DNA from 2 places in the Paenibacillus sp. A14 genome. Region 1 is predicted to be linked to the other one. Evidence: riboswitches for the same ligand, from Rfam matches in the RefSeq annotation. Region 1 holds a riboswitch; the other holds the start of a gene.
The links. A riboswitch is a leader RNA that binds a small molecule or an ion and turns the genes downstream of it on or off. The one in region 1 is predicted to bind FMN.
Positions count from the first base shown of each region.

Region 2: another riboswitch for FMN. It lies ahead of V4U88_RS11760 (DMT family transporter); the one in region 1 lies ahead of ribD (bifunctional diaminohydroxyphosphoribosylaminopyrimidine deaminase/5-amino-6-(5-phosphoribosylamino)uracil reductase RibD).

Region 1 is NZ_JBAGJD010000001.1:496,947-504,493, forward strand. Features, by position in the region: gene V4U88_RS02445 (segregation and condensation protein A) at 1-708, opposite strand, end outside; gene ribH (6,7-dimethyl-8-ribityllumazine synthase) at 806-1,273, opposite strand; gene V4U88_RS02455 (bifunctional 3,4-dihydroxy-2-butanone-4-phosphate synthase/GTP cyclohydrolase II) at 1,343-2,581, opposite strand; gene ribE (riboflavin synthase) at 2,597-3,274, opposite strand; gene ribD (bifunctional diaminohydroxyphosphoribosylaminopyrimidine deaminase/5-amino-6-(5-phosphoribosylamino)uracil reductase RibD) at 3,287-4,426, opposite strand; FMN riboswitch at 4,702-4,897, opposite strand; gene tlp (small acid-soluble spore protein Tlp) at 5,196-5,420, shown strand; gene V4U88_RS02475 (peptidylprolyl isomerase) at 5,491-5,925, opposite strand; gene lysA (diaminopimelate decarboxylase) at 6,343-7,547, opposite strand, start outside.
Region 2 is NZ_JBAGJD010000004.1:91,546-99,092, forward strand. Features, by position in the region: gene V4U88_RS11745 (methionine ABC transporter ATP-binding protein) at 1-104, shown strand, start outside; gene V4U88_RS11750 (methionine ABC transporter permease) at 97-777, shown strand; gene V4U88_RS11755 (MetQ/NlpA family ABC transporter substrate-binding protein) at 884-1,762, shown strand; FMN riboswitch at 1,940-2,090, shown strand; gene V4U88_RS11760 (DMT family transporter) at 2,216-3,181, shown strand; gene V4U88_RS11765 (GGDEF domain-containing protein) at 3,352-4,557, shown strand; gene V4U88_RS11770 (glycoside hydrolase family 52 protein) at 4,598-6,721, opposite strand; gene V4U88_RS11775 (AraC family transcriptional regulator) at 6,866-7,547, shown strand, end outside.

The DNA of each region.
Region 1 (7,547 bases):
ACATACGATTTGCTTCATTTTCATTAACTCCAGTACAGCCAAAAAAGTCACTACGATTTCATGTCTGTGCATCTCCTGATGCAGCAGCTTGGAAAATAACAGTCTTCCGCCTTTTCCCACCGTTTCCAGGGCGGATAGCACCTCCCTGATCCGGTCCTTTACCGAAATTTCGTCGCGATGAATCCGCGCCACGGCATTACGCTTGACCGATTTACGGATCGCCTTCTGAAACACCGCGATCAGATCGGCGGCATGAAGTCCCTTAACCGGGTTCTCCTCGATATCCGGCAAGTAGGGCGTTAAATCCTCGGGCTCCTTGGAAAAGATCAGGCTGCGTTCCCACTCACGCTCATGAAGATGCTCGGCAATCCCTTTATATTTGCGATACTCGATCAACTGGCGGATCAGCTCGTCCCTCGGGTCCTCTTCTTCCTCCAACAGATAATCGAAATCGTCCTCCAGTTCAATAACGGGCGGTTTGGGCAGGAGCTGTTTGGATTTTATGGACAGCAGCGTCGCCGCCATGACGAGGAACTCGCTGGTCACCTCAAGCTCCAGTTCCTGCATATTGTGCAAATACTCGAGGTACTGGTCCGTGATCTCACTGATCGAGATTTGATGAATATCGATCTCGGCCTTATCGATCAGATGCAGCAGCAAATCCAGCGGCCCCTCAAATGTCTCCAGTTTGTATAATACGGTCGTCAATGAACATCCTCCACCCGTTGTACATCGTGAAGCATCCAGTGCCTCTAAAAAGAAAAAATGCAGTACCCGAAAAAGAGGGTACTACATTAAATAAGCACTATTTTAGCTGTTTCGTCAAGTTTGCCATTTCGATCGCGGCCATGGCGGCGTCCCAGCCCTTGTTTCCGGCTTTGGTGCCGGCGCGTTCAATCGCCTGCTCGATATTTTCCGTAGTCACGACGCCGAAAATGGCCGGAATGCCGGTCTTCAGACCGATGGCCGCGACACCTTTAGCCACCTCATTGCAAACATAGTCATAATGCGAAGTGGAACCCCGGATAACGGTGCCCAGCGTGATCACCGCGTCGTAATTGCCGCTTTCCGCGAGCTTCTGTGCGGCCAAAGGAATTTCAAACGCGCCCGGTACCCATGCGACGCTGATCTCTTCTTCCTTAACGCCGTGGCGTTTCAGGGCATCGAGCGCTCCGCTGAGCAGCTTGCTTGTTATAAACTCGTTGAACCGGCCTACAACGATGCCGTATTTTAACCCTTCCGATACCAGATTGCCTTCAAAAACGTTCATCATAATGATTTCATCCTCCCTGTGCTTTAAACTGTGTTTTATAACCGTTACAAACGGCTGTGCTTCCCGCGATTAAACCTCGGCGGATTCGTTTTGCTCCAAATCATCGAATTTCAGCATATGCCCGAGCTTGGCTTGCTTCGTATGCAGATAACGGGTGTTATCGGCATTTTCTTTCATTTGCAGCGGAACCCGCTCCACCACTTCCAGACCGTAACCTTCCAGGCCTTTAATCTTTCGCGGATTGTTCGTGAGCAGGCGGATATGGCGAACGCCCAAGTCCTTGAGAATTTGCGCCCCGATGCCGTAATCCCGCAAGTCGGCCGGGAAACCCAGCTTCAGATTGGCGTCGACCGTATCGAACCCCTCTTCCTGCAGCTTATAGGCTTTCAGCTTGTTGACCAGTCCGATCCCGCGGCCTTCCTGGCGCATATAGAGGAGAATCCCCCGGCCCTCTTGTTCGATCTGCCGGAGCGCGGCTTCAAATTGCGGGCCGCAATCGCATCTGTGCGAATGAAAGACGTCGCCGGTCAGACATTCGGAGTGGACCCGAACCAGAACGGGCTCATCACCGTCGATTTCGCCTTTGACTAGGGCCACATGCTCCTTAGCGTCTACCTCGTTCGTATAAGCCACCGCCCGGAATTCGCCGTAGTCGGTCGGCATCCGCACCTCGACTTCCCGGTTGACCAGCTTTTCTTTCTCATTGCGGTAATGAATCAGGTCTTTGACGCTGATCAGCTTCAAGTCATGCTTCTTGGCGATTTCCACCAGATCGGGGAGTCTCGCCATCGTCCCGTCCTCTTTAATCACCTCGCAAATGACGCCGGCGGGATACGAGCCGCACATCCGGGCCAGATCGACGGCCGCCTCCGTATGGCCTGCCCTGCGCAAGACACCGCCCTTCTTGGCAATCAGCGGGAACATATGGCCAGGCCGCCGGAAGTCCGACGGTTTCGCCTTCGGGTCCATAATTCCGCGAACCGTCAAAGAGCGCTCGTGGGCGGAAATTCCGGTGGTCGTATCTTTATGATCGATCGAAACGGTAAACGCCGTTCCGTGATAGTCGGTATTTTGAGCCACCATCGGCGTAAGCTCGAGTTCCTCGGCGCGCTCCGCCGTAATCGGCAGGCAGACCAGCCCCCGGCCCTGGGTAATCATGAAATTGATCACCTCCGGAGTGGCTTTCTCGGCCAGCGCCACAAAATCCCCTTCATTTTCGCGGTCCTCGTCATCGACCACGATGATCACCTTGCCGCGCATCAGCTCGTAAATCGCTTCTTCCACGCGGTCCAGTTGAAATTCGCTCATGGGAATCCCTCCATTTTACATAAATCCGTGCTCCGACAGAAATTGCGGGTCAATGCCCCTCGCTGGAGCGGACACCGTCTTCCGGTCTCCGTTTCCCGAAGTTCCGTAATTCAAAAGATGCTCTACATATTTTCCAAGCACGTCGCATTCCAGGTTAACCGTATCCCCCGCCCCTTTATAGACGAGGATCGTCTCTTTTAAAGTATGGGGAATAATCGATATGGAAAATCCGCCTTCATGTGCTTCAACCACCGTCAGACTGATTCCGTCCACCGTTATGGATCCCTGGGGGATAATGTACCGCGAGAGTGAAGCATCGGCCAATTCGATCTCGTATACGACGGAATTTTGGTCCTGACGCTTGCGTACGATTTGACCCGTTCCGTCCACATGGCCCTGCACGATGTGTCCGCCGAACCGGCCGCCGGCCGCCATCGCCCGTTCGAGGTTTACTTTGCTGCCGGGTTTTAGATCCTTCAGATTAGTATGACGGAACGTTTGCGGCATCACATCGACCATAAATGAATGATCATCAAAAGATACGGCCGTCAGGCATACGCCGTTAACGGCGATGCTGTCCCCCAGTTTCAACCCTTCAGTGATGACCCGGGCCGCAATATGCAGTATGAGTGCCTCCCCTTGGCGGCTAACCGATTTCATCGTCCCGATCTCCTCGATAAGTCCTGTAAACATAGGCTGCCCCCTTTACGCCTCCGTATTTCCTTCGATGTCTGCCTGCACTTCCTCCGGCCAAACCGGCTTTCCTTGAATACAGACATTGTCTCCGATCGTCTCGACTTTCACACTTGCCAGCGTGACGGCTTGGCTCATTTTCTCATATCCCGGAAAAATAAAGCTCCCCGGCGCTTCCACCCCGCCGACCAGTTTCGGGGCGATAAACAGGACGATCTCATCCACCAGCCTCTTTTCCAGCAGAGAGCCGTTTAACCGGCCGCCCCCTTCGACCAGAATGGAGGAGATTTCGCGTTCCCCCAGTTTTTGGAGCGCCAACTGCAAATCCACACGCGGCCCCTCCCCGCAGGGAATCACTTCGATGCCCCGCTCCGTCAGGGCAGCCATCTTCGCACGGTCCGCGGCCTCGGTCGTCAGGACGAGGGTCGGCGCCGCTCCGTCGCTCAGTACCCGGCTGCCGACCGGAACCCGAAGCGTCGAATCGACGATGATGCGCACCGGATCCAGTCCGGGAACCGCTAGACGGGTCGTCAATTGCGGATCATCCGCCAGCACGGTTCCGGAGCCGACCATAATACCTTGATGGCGGTGCCGCATCGTGTGCACGATTTCGCGCGAGGCTTCGTTCGAAATCCACTTGCTGTCCCCCGTTTTCGTCGCGATTTTACCGTCCAGCGTACTGGCCGTTTTTATCGTGACGTATGGGAGACCGGTCGTGATGTACTTGATGAATTTCCGGTTTAAAGCCACCGCCCGTTCCCGAAGCACCCCGGTTGTGACTTCGATGCCGCTTTGCCGCAACCGTTCGATTCCCCGCCCGGCCACCTGCGGATTGGGATCTTCGGTGGCCACGACAACCCTTGCCACCTTATCCTCGATCAGCCGCTCCGCGCAAGGAGGAGTCATCCCGTGATGGCTGCAGGGCTCCAGCGTAACGTACACCGTGCTTCCTTCGGCCAAGGGGCCCGCCATGCGGAGCGCATGCACTTCCGCATGCGGCGTTCCCCTCTTCAGGTGGGAGCCCAAGCCGACCACCGCGCCGTCTTTGACCACGACAGCCCCGACGACCGGATTGATCCCGGTCTGCCCCTGGGCGCGTTCGGCCATTTGCAGGGCCAGCTCCATGTAATATTCATCGCCGATCGTTTCTATAACCGCCCCTCCTTTTGCTTTAGACATAAAAAGCTCCCGCCGGAGCATTCCGGCAGGAGCTGTTGAGAGTGATCATCCGCGAAATAAAAGCTGCGTTAAATTACACCTAACCAAGCCATGACAAAATCATAGCCGGTAGGCATTCTTCGCCTTCGCCAAATCGAGCATCTTGTTCAACATGGAAACACAAATAAACCATGTGAAAACATGAACTTTAACGAAGCTGCTTTGTTTTAATTAAAAGCACCGTACGATTGACCTACGAATGCTCTTCGCGTCTCCTTCTCCCATCCAGACTATACTGTCGGTCCCGGAATCACACCGGCTCAGCCATATGCGAGCAGTTCCCGCATACGGGTCACGGACTTGTGCGCGCCCTGATCTCCGCATTCGTTGTAACAACTCATTGCCGGAGCCTCAAAGCCCGCCATCACCGTCGGTAGGGAATTTCACCCTGCCCCGAAGGAATGCATATGAAATTGATAAAGTCATTAAACCATCTGACTTGAGGAAAGAATAGCATAAAAAAAACAAAAATACAACAATACCCGATTCAGATATTGTTGTCAGTTTATTCTCCGCACCGCTAATCATTATTACTATCACTGGAGCTTAAGTTGCTCGGTGGTTGACATTTTTTATAATCGCTCCTTTATTTAGGAAACAAAAAATAAATAGTACGCCATTCATCTGAATAAAAAAAGCCTCCGCGTGCGACAATAACATTGCCCCGTTTGCCGGGGAAAGAAACCTTCAGGAGGGAACAGCCATGGCCAAACCTGACAACCGCGCCGATAACGTGGAAAAGCTGCAGGAGAACATTCAGAATACGATCCGCAACTTCCGCGAAGGCCAGGACTACCTGAGCGAACATGCCGATGAAATCACCGGTGAGGAAAAACAACAAATTGAAGAAAAGAACGCCCGGCGTATAAACAGTATCCGCGGCTTCCGGGAGGAAGTCAAGGACGAAGCGGCTGACCGGCAATCCTAATCTTATCATGGAATAGCAGAAGGGCTCCCGGCCAAATTTGGCCTAGGGAGCCCTTCGCATTACACAAGGATTACTCGTCCCAGACGGTAACCTCTTTCATTTTGTCCCCGGGACGGATTTGATCCACCAGGTCCATACCGGACGTCACCTTTCCGAATACGGTATGCACTCCGTTCAGGTGAGGCTGCGGCTCATACACGATGAAGAACTGGCTGCCGCCGGTGTCTTTTCCGGCATGGGCCATCGACAATACGCCGCGTTCGTGCTTCGTCGTATTCGTGGCTGTTTCGCATTTGATCGTGTAACCCGGTCCACCGGTACCAGTCCCGTTAGGGCAGCCCCCCTGCGCTACAAACCCGGGAATAACACGGTGAAACGTCAGCCCGTTATAGAAGCCGGAGTTCGCCAGCTTCTCGAAGTTCGCCACAGTACCCGGAGCCTCTTCCGGCAGAAACTGGATTTCCACTTCCCCGCCTTTTTCCAAAACGATCTTTCCTTTTTTCATATAGGTCACTTCCTCTTCTTCTTTAGTGAACATGCTTCGGGACAAACCTATTCCAGTGTACTATGAAATCCCTCGGGTAGCAAAAAAAGGCCCGATCAGAGCGTTGGAATCCTACTTCCCGGCACAAGAAAAAGCCAGTTCACACTTAGAAATGAACTGGCTTAGTCCGTGTGAAATGTTCTTCCATTTCACACGGCTGCTTATCATATAGATGAATTCCTGCAAATCTGCAGGCTTTTTACCATTCAGAAGGTTTGTGCGAAATTCATGCAAATCTTGTATTTTTAGCGGAGAATCCCTGCTGGCCGCAAATCGCCAAAAATTCCTGCACAATAGCATCAATTTGCGAATACCGAGGGGATATGGCGAAAATTCCTGCATTTTTGCATCTATTCGAACTTCACTTACCGTCCCCTCTTATTTCAGGGACGGCTGTTTGGCAATGCGCTCGGGAATAACGTCGCAGGAGGTGATGTCCTGCAGGGTCTCCCGTTTAACAACCAGATCGCTTTGACCATTCTGCACGAACACGACCGCAGGCCGGCGGATCCTGTTATAATTGCTCGCCATGGCGTAGTTGTAAGCTCCGGTACAAGCAACCGCCAGCAAATCGCCGGATTTGACCTTCGGCAGTTCCAGATCCCAGATCAGCATGTCGCCGCTTTCGCAGCATTTACCGGCGATGGAAACCGTCTCTTCGGCCGCATCCAGGCCGCGGTTGGCCAGCATCGCTTCATACTTGGATTCGTACAGCGCCGGACGCGGGTTGTCGGTCATTCCTCCGTCAACGGAGACATATTTCCGTACCCCCGGGATGTCCTTGCTCGTACCGACCGTATATAGCGTAGTTCCGGCGTCGCCCACGATACTGCGGCCCGGTTCCACCCAAATCTCCGGCAGTTGCGGATAAGCGTCGGCAAAAGAAGACTTCACCGCATCCGTAATCGCCTTCACATAATCCGATACCTTCAATGGCGTGTCCTCGGAGGTGTAACGGATCCCGAAGCCACCGCCGAGATTGATGACTTTAAAGATGACGTTCAGTTGATCCTTGACGCGAAGCGCGAATTCCGCCACGCGCTCCACAGCCATCTGAAAGCCTTCGACCTCAAAAATTTGCGAGCCGATGTGGGAATGCAGCCCGAGCAAATTCAGGTTCAAACTGCGGGATGCCTGTTCAACCGCTTCATAAGCGGAGCCGTTGCCGATATCGAAGCCGAACTTCGAATCCGTTTGCCCGGTGGAAATATATTCATGCGTATGGGCTTCCACCCCCGGCGTGACGCGCAGCAGAACATTGACGGTGACGCCTTTTTCGGCGGCAAGCGCCTGCAGCATGTGCATCTCCGTAAAGTTATCCACTACAAAACAGCCGATGTTCGCCTGAATCGCCATCTCCAGCTCTTCCGGCGTCTTGTTATTGCCATGAAAATGGATCCGCTGCGCAGGGAAACCAGCCTGCAGTGCCGTATATAATTCCCCTTCCGACACGACGTCAAGGGACAGCCCCTCTTCCTCGGCCAGCCGGCACATAGCCATAACGCAGAACGCTTTGCTGGCGTAAGCCACCTGGAAGGACAAGCCCGATGCCCGAAACGCTTCCATATATTCACGGCATCTTT
Region 2 (7,547 bases), on a different contig from region 1:
TGGACAGCTTTGCCCTGCCGAGCCGGCCTTTGGAGGGAGTGTCCCGCCCAAGAATGTCCTATCGGGAACAATTGCTTGGAAAGGGAGGGGGAGCCGATGTTTGATTTCGCCTTGATGGCCGAAAAGGTGATGCAGTATCGGATCCAGATCGCCGAAGCCGTCGGAGAAACCTTTCTGATGGTGGGGATTTCCGTGGCCGCCGCCGTGCTGCTGGGCCTCCCGCTCGGAACGATGCTGTTTCTGACGGCCAAAGGGCAGCTTTACGAGAATCGGACGTGGTCGTCGCTGCTGAACGGGTTCGTGAATGTGGTGCGATCTTTTCCGTTTCTGCTTCTCGTCGTATTTATGATTCCGCTGACCCGGCTGCTCGTAGGAACGGCGATCGGAACCATAGCGGCTTCCGTTCCCCTGGGCGTTGTCTCCATGGCCATCTATGCGAGGCAGGTGGAGCAGTCTTTGTTGGAAGTTCCGCGCGGCGTGGTTGAGGCGGCTCTTTCGATGGGGGCTTCCAAGCTGGAGATTGTGATGAAATTTCTTTATGTCGAAGCCCGTTCCGGACTCGTGCTCGGTCTCACCACCTCGACGATCAGCTTTATTTCCTATTCCACGGTAATGGGGGTCGTGGGCGGCGGAGGGGTCGGTGATTTTGCCATCCGGTACGGATATCAGCGCTTCGAGACGGAGCTGATGGCCGCGGTCATCGTCCTGATGATTGTGCTGGTTCAGCTCATTCAGTTCGCCGGCAGCCGGATTTCCAGATGGCTGGATAAAAGATAACGCGAGCCGAAGCCGATAAAAGCTTTTTCCCGTTAATACCTGTTAACGGGCTATGTAAATCAATAGATCAGGTCCATTCACAAAAAACAAAGAGCAAGAGGGAAGGATGTTGGAGATGAACAACAGAAAATGGATGCTTGGGCTGGTAGCCCTGATCATGATCCTGACCGCGGGTTGCGGCAGTAATACTGGCGGAGCTGCGGAGAAAGGGAGCGCGGAGAAAGGAAATACTTCTTCCGCCGCGAAAGCGTCCGACAAACAGGCCGTGACCCTGAAAGTCGCTACGCTGATTCCGCCGATGACGGAAATTTTGGAGCTGATCAAGCCGCAGCTTCAGGAAGAAGGCGTCAATCTGGAACTGGTTGTGCTGTCCGACAATATTCAGCCGAACGACGCGCTGGCGAACAAGGAAGTCGACGCGAACTTTTTCCAGCATGTTCCTTACATGGAGCAATATAATGAGAACACGGGCAGCAAGCTCGCAGCTGTGCAGCCGGTTTATCACGCCGTTTACGGAGCGTATTCCAAACGCTACAAGAGCATGGAAGAACTGCCTGAAGGCGCGTCGATTGCGATCGCCAACGACCCGTCGAATACGGGGCGTTCGCTCGTCATGCTGGAGAAGGCGGGGATGATCAAGCTGAAGGAAGGCGTAGGAATCAATGCCACAGTAGCTGACGTTACGGAAAATCCCAAAAACTTTAAATTCGAGGAAGTTGATCTGCTCATGCTGGCCCGGATGCTGGACGACGCCGATCTGGTTCTCATGACGCCGGCCTATGCAAGTCCGCTCGGCCTGACGCCCAAAAAGGACGCCCTGCTCACGGAAACGACGGACTCCGCGTTTGCCATCACGCTGGTGGCCCGCGAGGACAACAAAGATTCCGAGGCGGTCCAAAAGCTGGCCAAGGCCATTTCGAGTCCGGAGGTAAAACAGTTTCTGGAAGACAACTACAGTGAAATCGCTATTCCGGCCTTCGAGTAACTCACTATAAAAAAAATAGTTGATTACAAATATGCTATCGTAGTGTTATAATGATCACAAATGAGGTTTTTTCATTCAGTGGTCAGGGTGACTTCACATTGTGACGTTTGTTACAGAGTTTCATCGGCTGCAAGCAGTACTATGAAAGCAACCCATTAAATTAAAATTTAAATGAATATGGATCTTCGGGGTAAGGTGAAATTCCTGACCGGCGGTGATGGTCATCGTATCGATGATTTAGCCCGCGACTCTCCGTTCCGCAAGGGATGGAGACTGACCTGGTGCGACTCCAGGGCCGACGGTAAAGTCCGGATGGGAGAAGATCAATCACAGGCATGCGGGTGCGGGTGTATTCCACCCCCGCAAGCTTATTTGATCGGCCCCCGAAATTTGACTGATGTCAATGCGGGGGCTTTTTCGCGTAGACCCCATATTCAAGAAGGAGTCGGGAATATGGAAAATGCATCACGTGCCACCATTCAAGTCAATTCGTCGAGAACGGTCTCGGGGACTCGCGCAAAAAGCGGTTTCTGGCTGGTCGTGTTGGGGGCGGCCCTCTGGGGCGTCGATCCGCTGTTTCGTCTGATTTTGCTGAAATCGATCACTTCGGCCCAGCTTGTATTGCTGGAGCATATCCTCATCGCGTTGGTCGTGGCGCCGACCTTGTGGAAGAACCGTCAAGAGCTGCGGGGGATCGGCTGGAAGCATGTCGGAGCGCTCTTGTTCATCTCTTGGGGCGGTTCCGCCATCGCCACCATCCTGTTTACCATGGGACTAACCCACGGCGATGCCAATGCCGTATTGCTGCTGCAAAAGCTTCAGCCGCTGTTCGCCATCCTGATGGCCCGCTTTTTGCTGAAGGAGTCGCTCCCGCGCCGATTTTCCCTGCTGTTTCTCATCGCACTGGCCGGCACCTATCTATTGACCTTCGGCTTTTCGGTTCCGTTCGGACACTGGAATGATTTTATCCAGGTCGGCAGTCTCCTCTCGCTGGGCGCCGCCGCGCTTTGGGGCGGATCAACGGTAATGGGGCGGATGATGGTCGGACAGATGAAGTATGAAACGGTCACCTCGCTGCGGTTCATCCTGGCGCTGCCGCTGTTGCTGGCTGTGACCTGGAATGAAGGGGCCGCTTGGCATTTGCCGACGGAGGCTTCCGGCATGGCCGCCTTTTCGCTGAATTTGCTAGGTCAGGCGCTGCTTCCGGGGCTCCTCAGTCTGCTGGTCTACTACAAAGGTTTGACGACCACGAAGGCTTCCGTGGCTACCTTGGCCGAGCTCAGCTTTCCGATGGTGGGCGTGCTGGTGAACTGGATTGCGTTCCAACAGATGGTCACCGTGGCGCAAGCTGTGGGCTTTATCCTGATCTGGACGGCGCTGTTCGTCATTTCCAGACAGAGCCAGCCTGCACCGGCTTGACTTGATAAATATAAATCGGATCACATAAGAACAGGTTTTCGACGAACGCGTCGGAGGCCTGTTTTTTTATCCCATACTATCGATAAAGCTTAAAATTTCAGTTATTATTATCAGAATATAAACCTTTCTTCGGGGGAAGGCGTGGCTATCTCAATATGACGCTGTTACAAATGGATATGAAAACTGTTTATATTCTGCTTTCCCTGGGCCACTTGTTTGCGATGATGTTCATCACGGCCTATCGCTACAAACAACCAAAGGATGTCTCTTATCCTATCTTTTATGCGGCAAAAGGGTGCCAAGCGATCACTTGGGCTCTGCTGGCTGTCCCGGGTTCGGGCGTCCCCATGGTTGTTCTCGCCACGGCCAATCTCGTTTTTTTACTCGGTGTCGGGCTTGAGACATTGGCGTTGATGCGGATTGTCGATGGGCCGAGTCCCGGGACCGGGCGCTATTATGGATGGCTTATCGCGGGTTCCATGACGGCCTACCTCCTGGTGGTTCTTCTGCAAAACACGGAACCGCTGCGTATTTCCGTTGTGTCTCTGGCGGTGGCGCTTTTTCTGCTGCCTCCGGTGTTCCGCATGGTCGGGTCCGGGGAACGGTCGGCTCTGCGCGTTCTGATCGGCTATCTTTATCTCGTTGTGGCGGGCGGTCTGTTGATCCGGACGGGGGTCACCCTGTTCTCGGTCCTGCCTGTAACGATGAACAAGCCGGGGCCTTACCAGGCTTTGTCGTTCTTGTCGCTCTATCTGATTATGACCTTGGGGAATACGGGGTTCGTGCTGATTTCGAAGGAAAAAGCCGACCGGGAGATGTTCAAGCTAGCCAGCTACGACGATTTGACGGGGGCGTTAAACCGCCGCTCGTTCGTTCAAGAGGCCGAGCGGCTGCTGGCCGATTGCGCGAAGCATCGGAAGCCGGCGACATTTATCCTGTTGGACCTCGACAATTTTAAAGGGATCAACGATGCGCTTGGACACGATGCCGGCGATGCCGTCCTAAGGGATTTGGCCAGAAACGTCAGGCAGCGGTTCGGCGGCAGCGATTTGTTCGGCCGGTACGGCGGGGATGAATTCGCACTTTTTCTGCCGGAGGCGGAAGAAGCGAAGGCGGATGCCAAAGCCGAAGGACTGCTGAAGCAGGTGCGGGAACGTAGAAGCGGGGAGGACCTGACGGTCGGTGAGCATGCGATCCGCTATACGATCAGTATGGGGATGGTCACGGAGGTACCGGGCCCCGGCATCACGCTTGACCGGTTATACAAGGCGGCGGACCAGGCGCTTTATCAGGCCAAGCGCGAAGGGCGGAACCGCGCGGCCCGGGGCCGGATGGCGCAGGACCAAAAACAGGAGCCATCTCCCGACCCCTTTTAGGGTTAGGGAGATTTGGCTCCTGTTTTTCATTCGCTCGGGTTTAGCTCATCTTGGCTTCATCCAGCCAAAGGATGGCGGTGACCCCCCGCGGGTAGTAGCGGCTGCCGCAAATCACGCCGCCAAGCATCTGGTCGCTCCAGCTCCAGTAGGCGTTGTCCTTGCTCGTCAGCCAGGCGGCATGGGCGGCATCGGCGGCGGCGCCGGCTTCGTCCCACGGCAGGCTGAGGATGTGCCGGGCGATGAACTGGCTGAGGTAGATTTTGCTCAACCATGAATTATCGCTGGTGGAGGACAGCTTCCAGCCTCCGTCATCGAACAGGCAGACGCCGGGGACCAGCACCGTTGCGAGATGCTGTTTCAGAGCGCTGATGTAGGCCGCAAACCTGCCGTTTGGATCCAGGGCTTCCGGGCAGCCGGTATAAAGCGGGAACACCAGGCCTTCAATCGCCGGGATAATCCGGGAATCGTTATTCTCCGCGATCACGGCGGGAATGTAGCCTTCCGGCCGCAGTTGGCCGGCGATCGTCCGGGCGCAGCGCTCCGCCTGGTCGCCCGCCAGCTTGGCCGCTTCGGGCCGTCCGTTTGCGGCGAACAGCTTCTCCATCGCAACATAGGCGGCCCAGCTTTTTCCGGCGAGATAGATGTTGTTCCGGGCCTGCCCCAGCGACACGTCCAGGCTGTCATAGGTCGTAATCTCGGCGCCGCCCATCGTTCTGGCGCTGTCGAGTCCCATGATGCCGTTGCGCTGGGCCGGGTCGGGATGATCGCGATTCACCATGCTCTCCAGGCATTCTTCGAAAATGCCGAGATTGCGGCCAAGCCACGCGCTGTCCCCGGTATGCTGCGCATAGGCGGCGGCGCACAGCACCCAATTGACCAGCTGTTCATGGGTCATATGGGAGAAGCAGTCCTCAATGGCGTGCAGTTCGTAAGCGGAATACCCCGGGCGTGAGAAGGAATTCGCCACACCCATGTCATGCGTGAAGCTGATGCCGCCGGGATACACCGTGTCATCGCCGGGAAGGCGTACCGTATCTTTGTAGCTGTACCGGCTGACGAATAAATCGAGTTCGTTTTTGACCGTCCAGGGGTTCATTTTCAGCTCAAAAAACAATTGGTCCACCGTCAAATCGAAGGTATTGATCATCCGGTATTCGCCCTCATTGACGATCCACAGCGGTTCGCCCCGATGCTCCAGCAGCTCGGTCGAGCCGTAATAGCTGCGGATGGCGTGATGAAGCATAAAACGCTGGTCCTCGTTCAAGTGGGGGGCCTTCGCAAACCCCTCGCACCATCCGGCCGCTTCCACCTTCCGGTCATACTGGTTCAAGGCGAACCGGGCGACTTCTTCAATATCGGCAAAGTAACGGGTGTAAAAATAAGCGGCATCCATCCCGGTCGTCACGAAACCGCTTTTATAGAAACACAATGCGAAGCGATATGTCGCTTTTTCTCCAGCCGGGGTATCCATCAGCAATGCGCCGACCGGACCGAGCCCGAACCGCAGGTTTTCTTCCACCTTCGGTTTCAGAATGTCTTCGATCGTGAAGAAGCCCGCGCTTTTGACCCGGCGGTCGTCCGTGGCGATGGCGAGATGGCGGCCCTGTCCGATGCCGGTAATCTCTCCTCCGGTCGTATCCTCCAGCCTCCGGATGGCGGAGTAAGGGTCCGTGCCGTGAAAGCCGAAGAAGGCTTTTCTCGCGGAGACGCCGCGCGTATTATCGACCGTGATTTCCGCCAGAACGGCAGGCACCAGCGCGAATTTCAGCTCCTCGGCATCGGCCGACGCGGGGTCCGGCACGCTGCCGAACGGGGAGTAGAGCCGGAAAGTCAGATCGCCGGCCTGCCACTCGTCTATGGCTGCGCCAAACTTGCGGGAGACGGCATCCTTGGCAAACGGGAGGAGCAGCGCTTCGGCCGGCTCTTTACCGGTCTCGTTTTGCTCGGCAGTATAGCGGTCCCGTTCGTCCTGGCCTTCGCCGAAAAACGGGAGCACCCTGTATTTTTGCTGCCCGTCTTCCTGCAGGCCGATGTATATATTCTGGTTGGGCGGGCTTCCCAGCTCAAGATCGAAACCGCCGCTTTTGCCCGGATATCCCAAAGTAAAGCTGGCAAAGGCTCCCACCGGGGAGTGATGCGCGTTGAAAAATATGCTTTTACCCATCTTGATAAACCTCCTGTTCAACCTCGGAACATTGTGATAACTTGATTATATCAAGGGATTAGGCGGAGTCCCATGTCCAAAGCGATTATCGTTTTACCCAAAACGTTCAATAATGGAATAGGCGGATCAAGGAGGGTGCGAAGTATGGAGATGCATGAGGAACATCAGATCGCCGAATTTATGCTGCCGGATATGGATTCCATGTTTCAACTGTTCGCGGCGCATCTGCGTACCGTAACCCCGGACTGGTCCTATCCGAGGCACAGCCATCCGATGTTTGAGGTGAATTTGCTCCTGGCGGGCCGGCAGGAAATGACGGTTAACGGCCAGAGCTATGTCCAGGAACCCGGCGATGTCATGCTGCTGCGCCCGGAGGAGGTCCATGAAAGTCGGGCCGCGGGATCGGAGAGCATGACTTACTACTGTCTTCATTTTAACGTGGACGACAGGGTACTGAGGGGGCTGCTCTGTCAGGGGAAGAAGATTTATTATGGCGCGAGCAGCCCGTTGACGCAGGCCATCCGGCCGAGCCTGGACAAGCTGATCGCGCTCACGGCCCGTGCGGAGGCGGAACAGCTCGGAAACCGCATGCGGACGATGTCCGCCGTGTACGAGCTGTTTGCCGGGTTCAGCGAGACGCTGACCGAACGCGGCAAGCCGGAAGCCCCCGGGAACCGGACGGTCCGGGTGGCCTCCGAGATTGCGGCCGGTTTGGAGAAATGCGTGGAGGCCGATGGGGCGGAGGGCGAGCCTACCCGGGAAACCGTGGCCGCCGTGACGGCGGGCCTCGGTTACAGCGCCTCATCCTGCAACCGGATGTTTCACA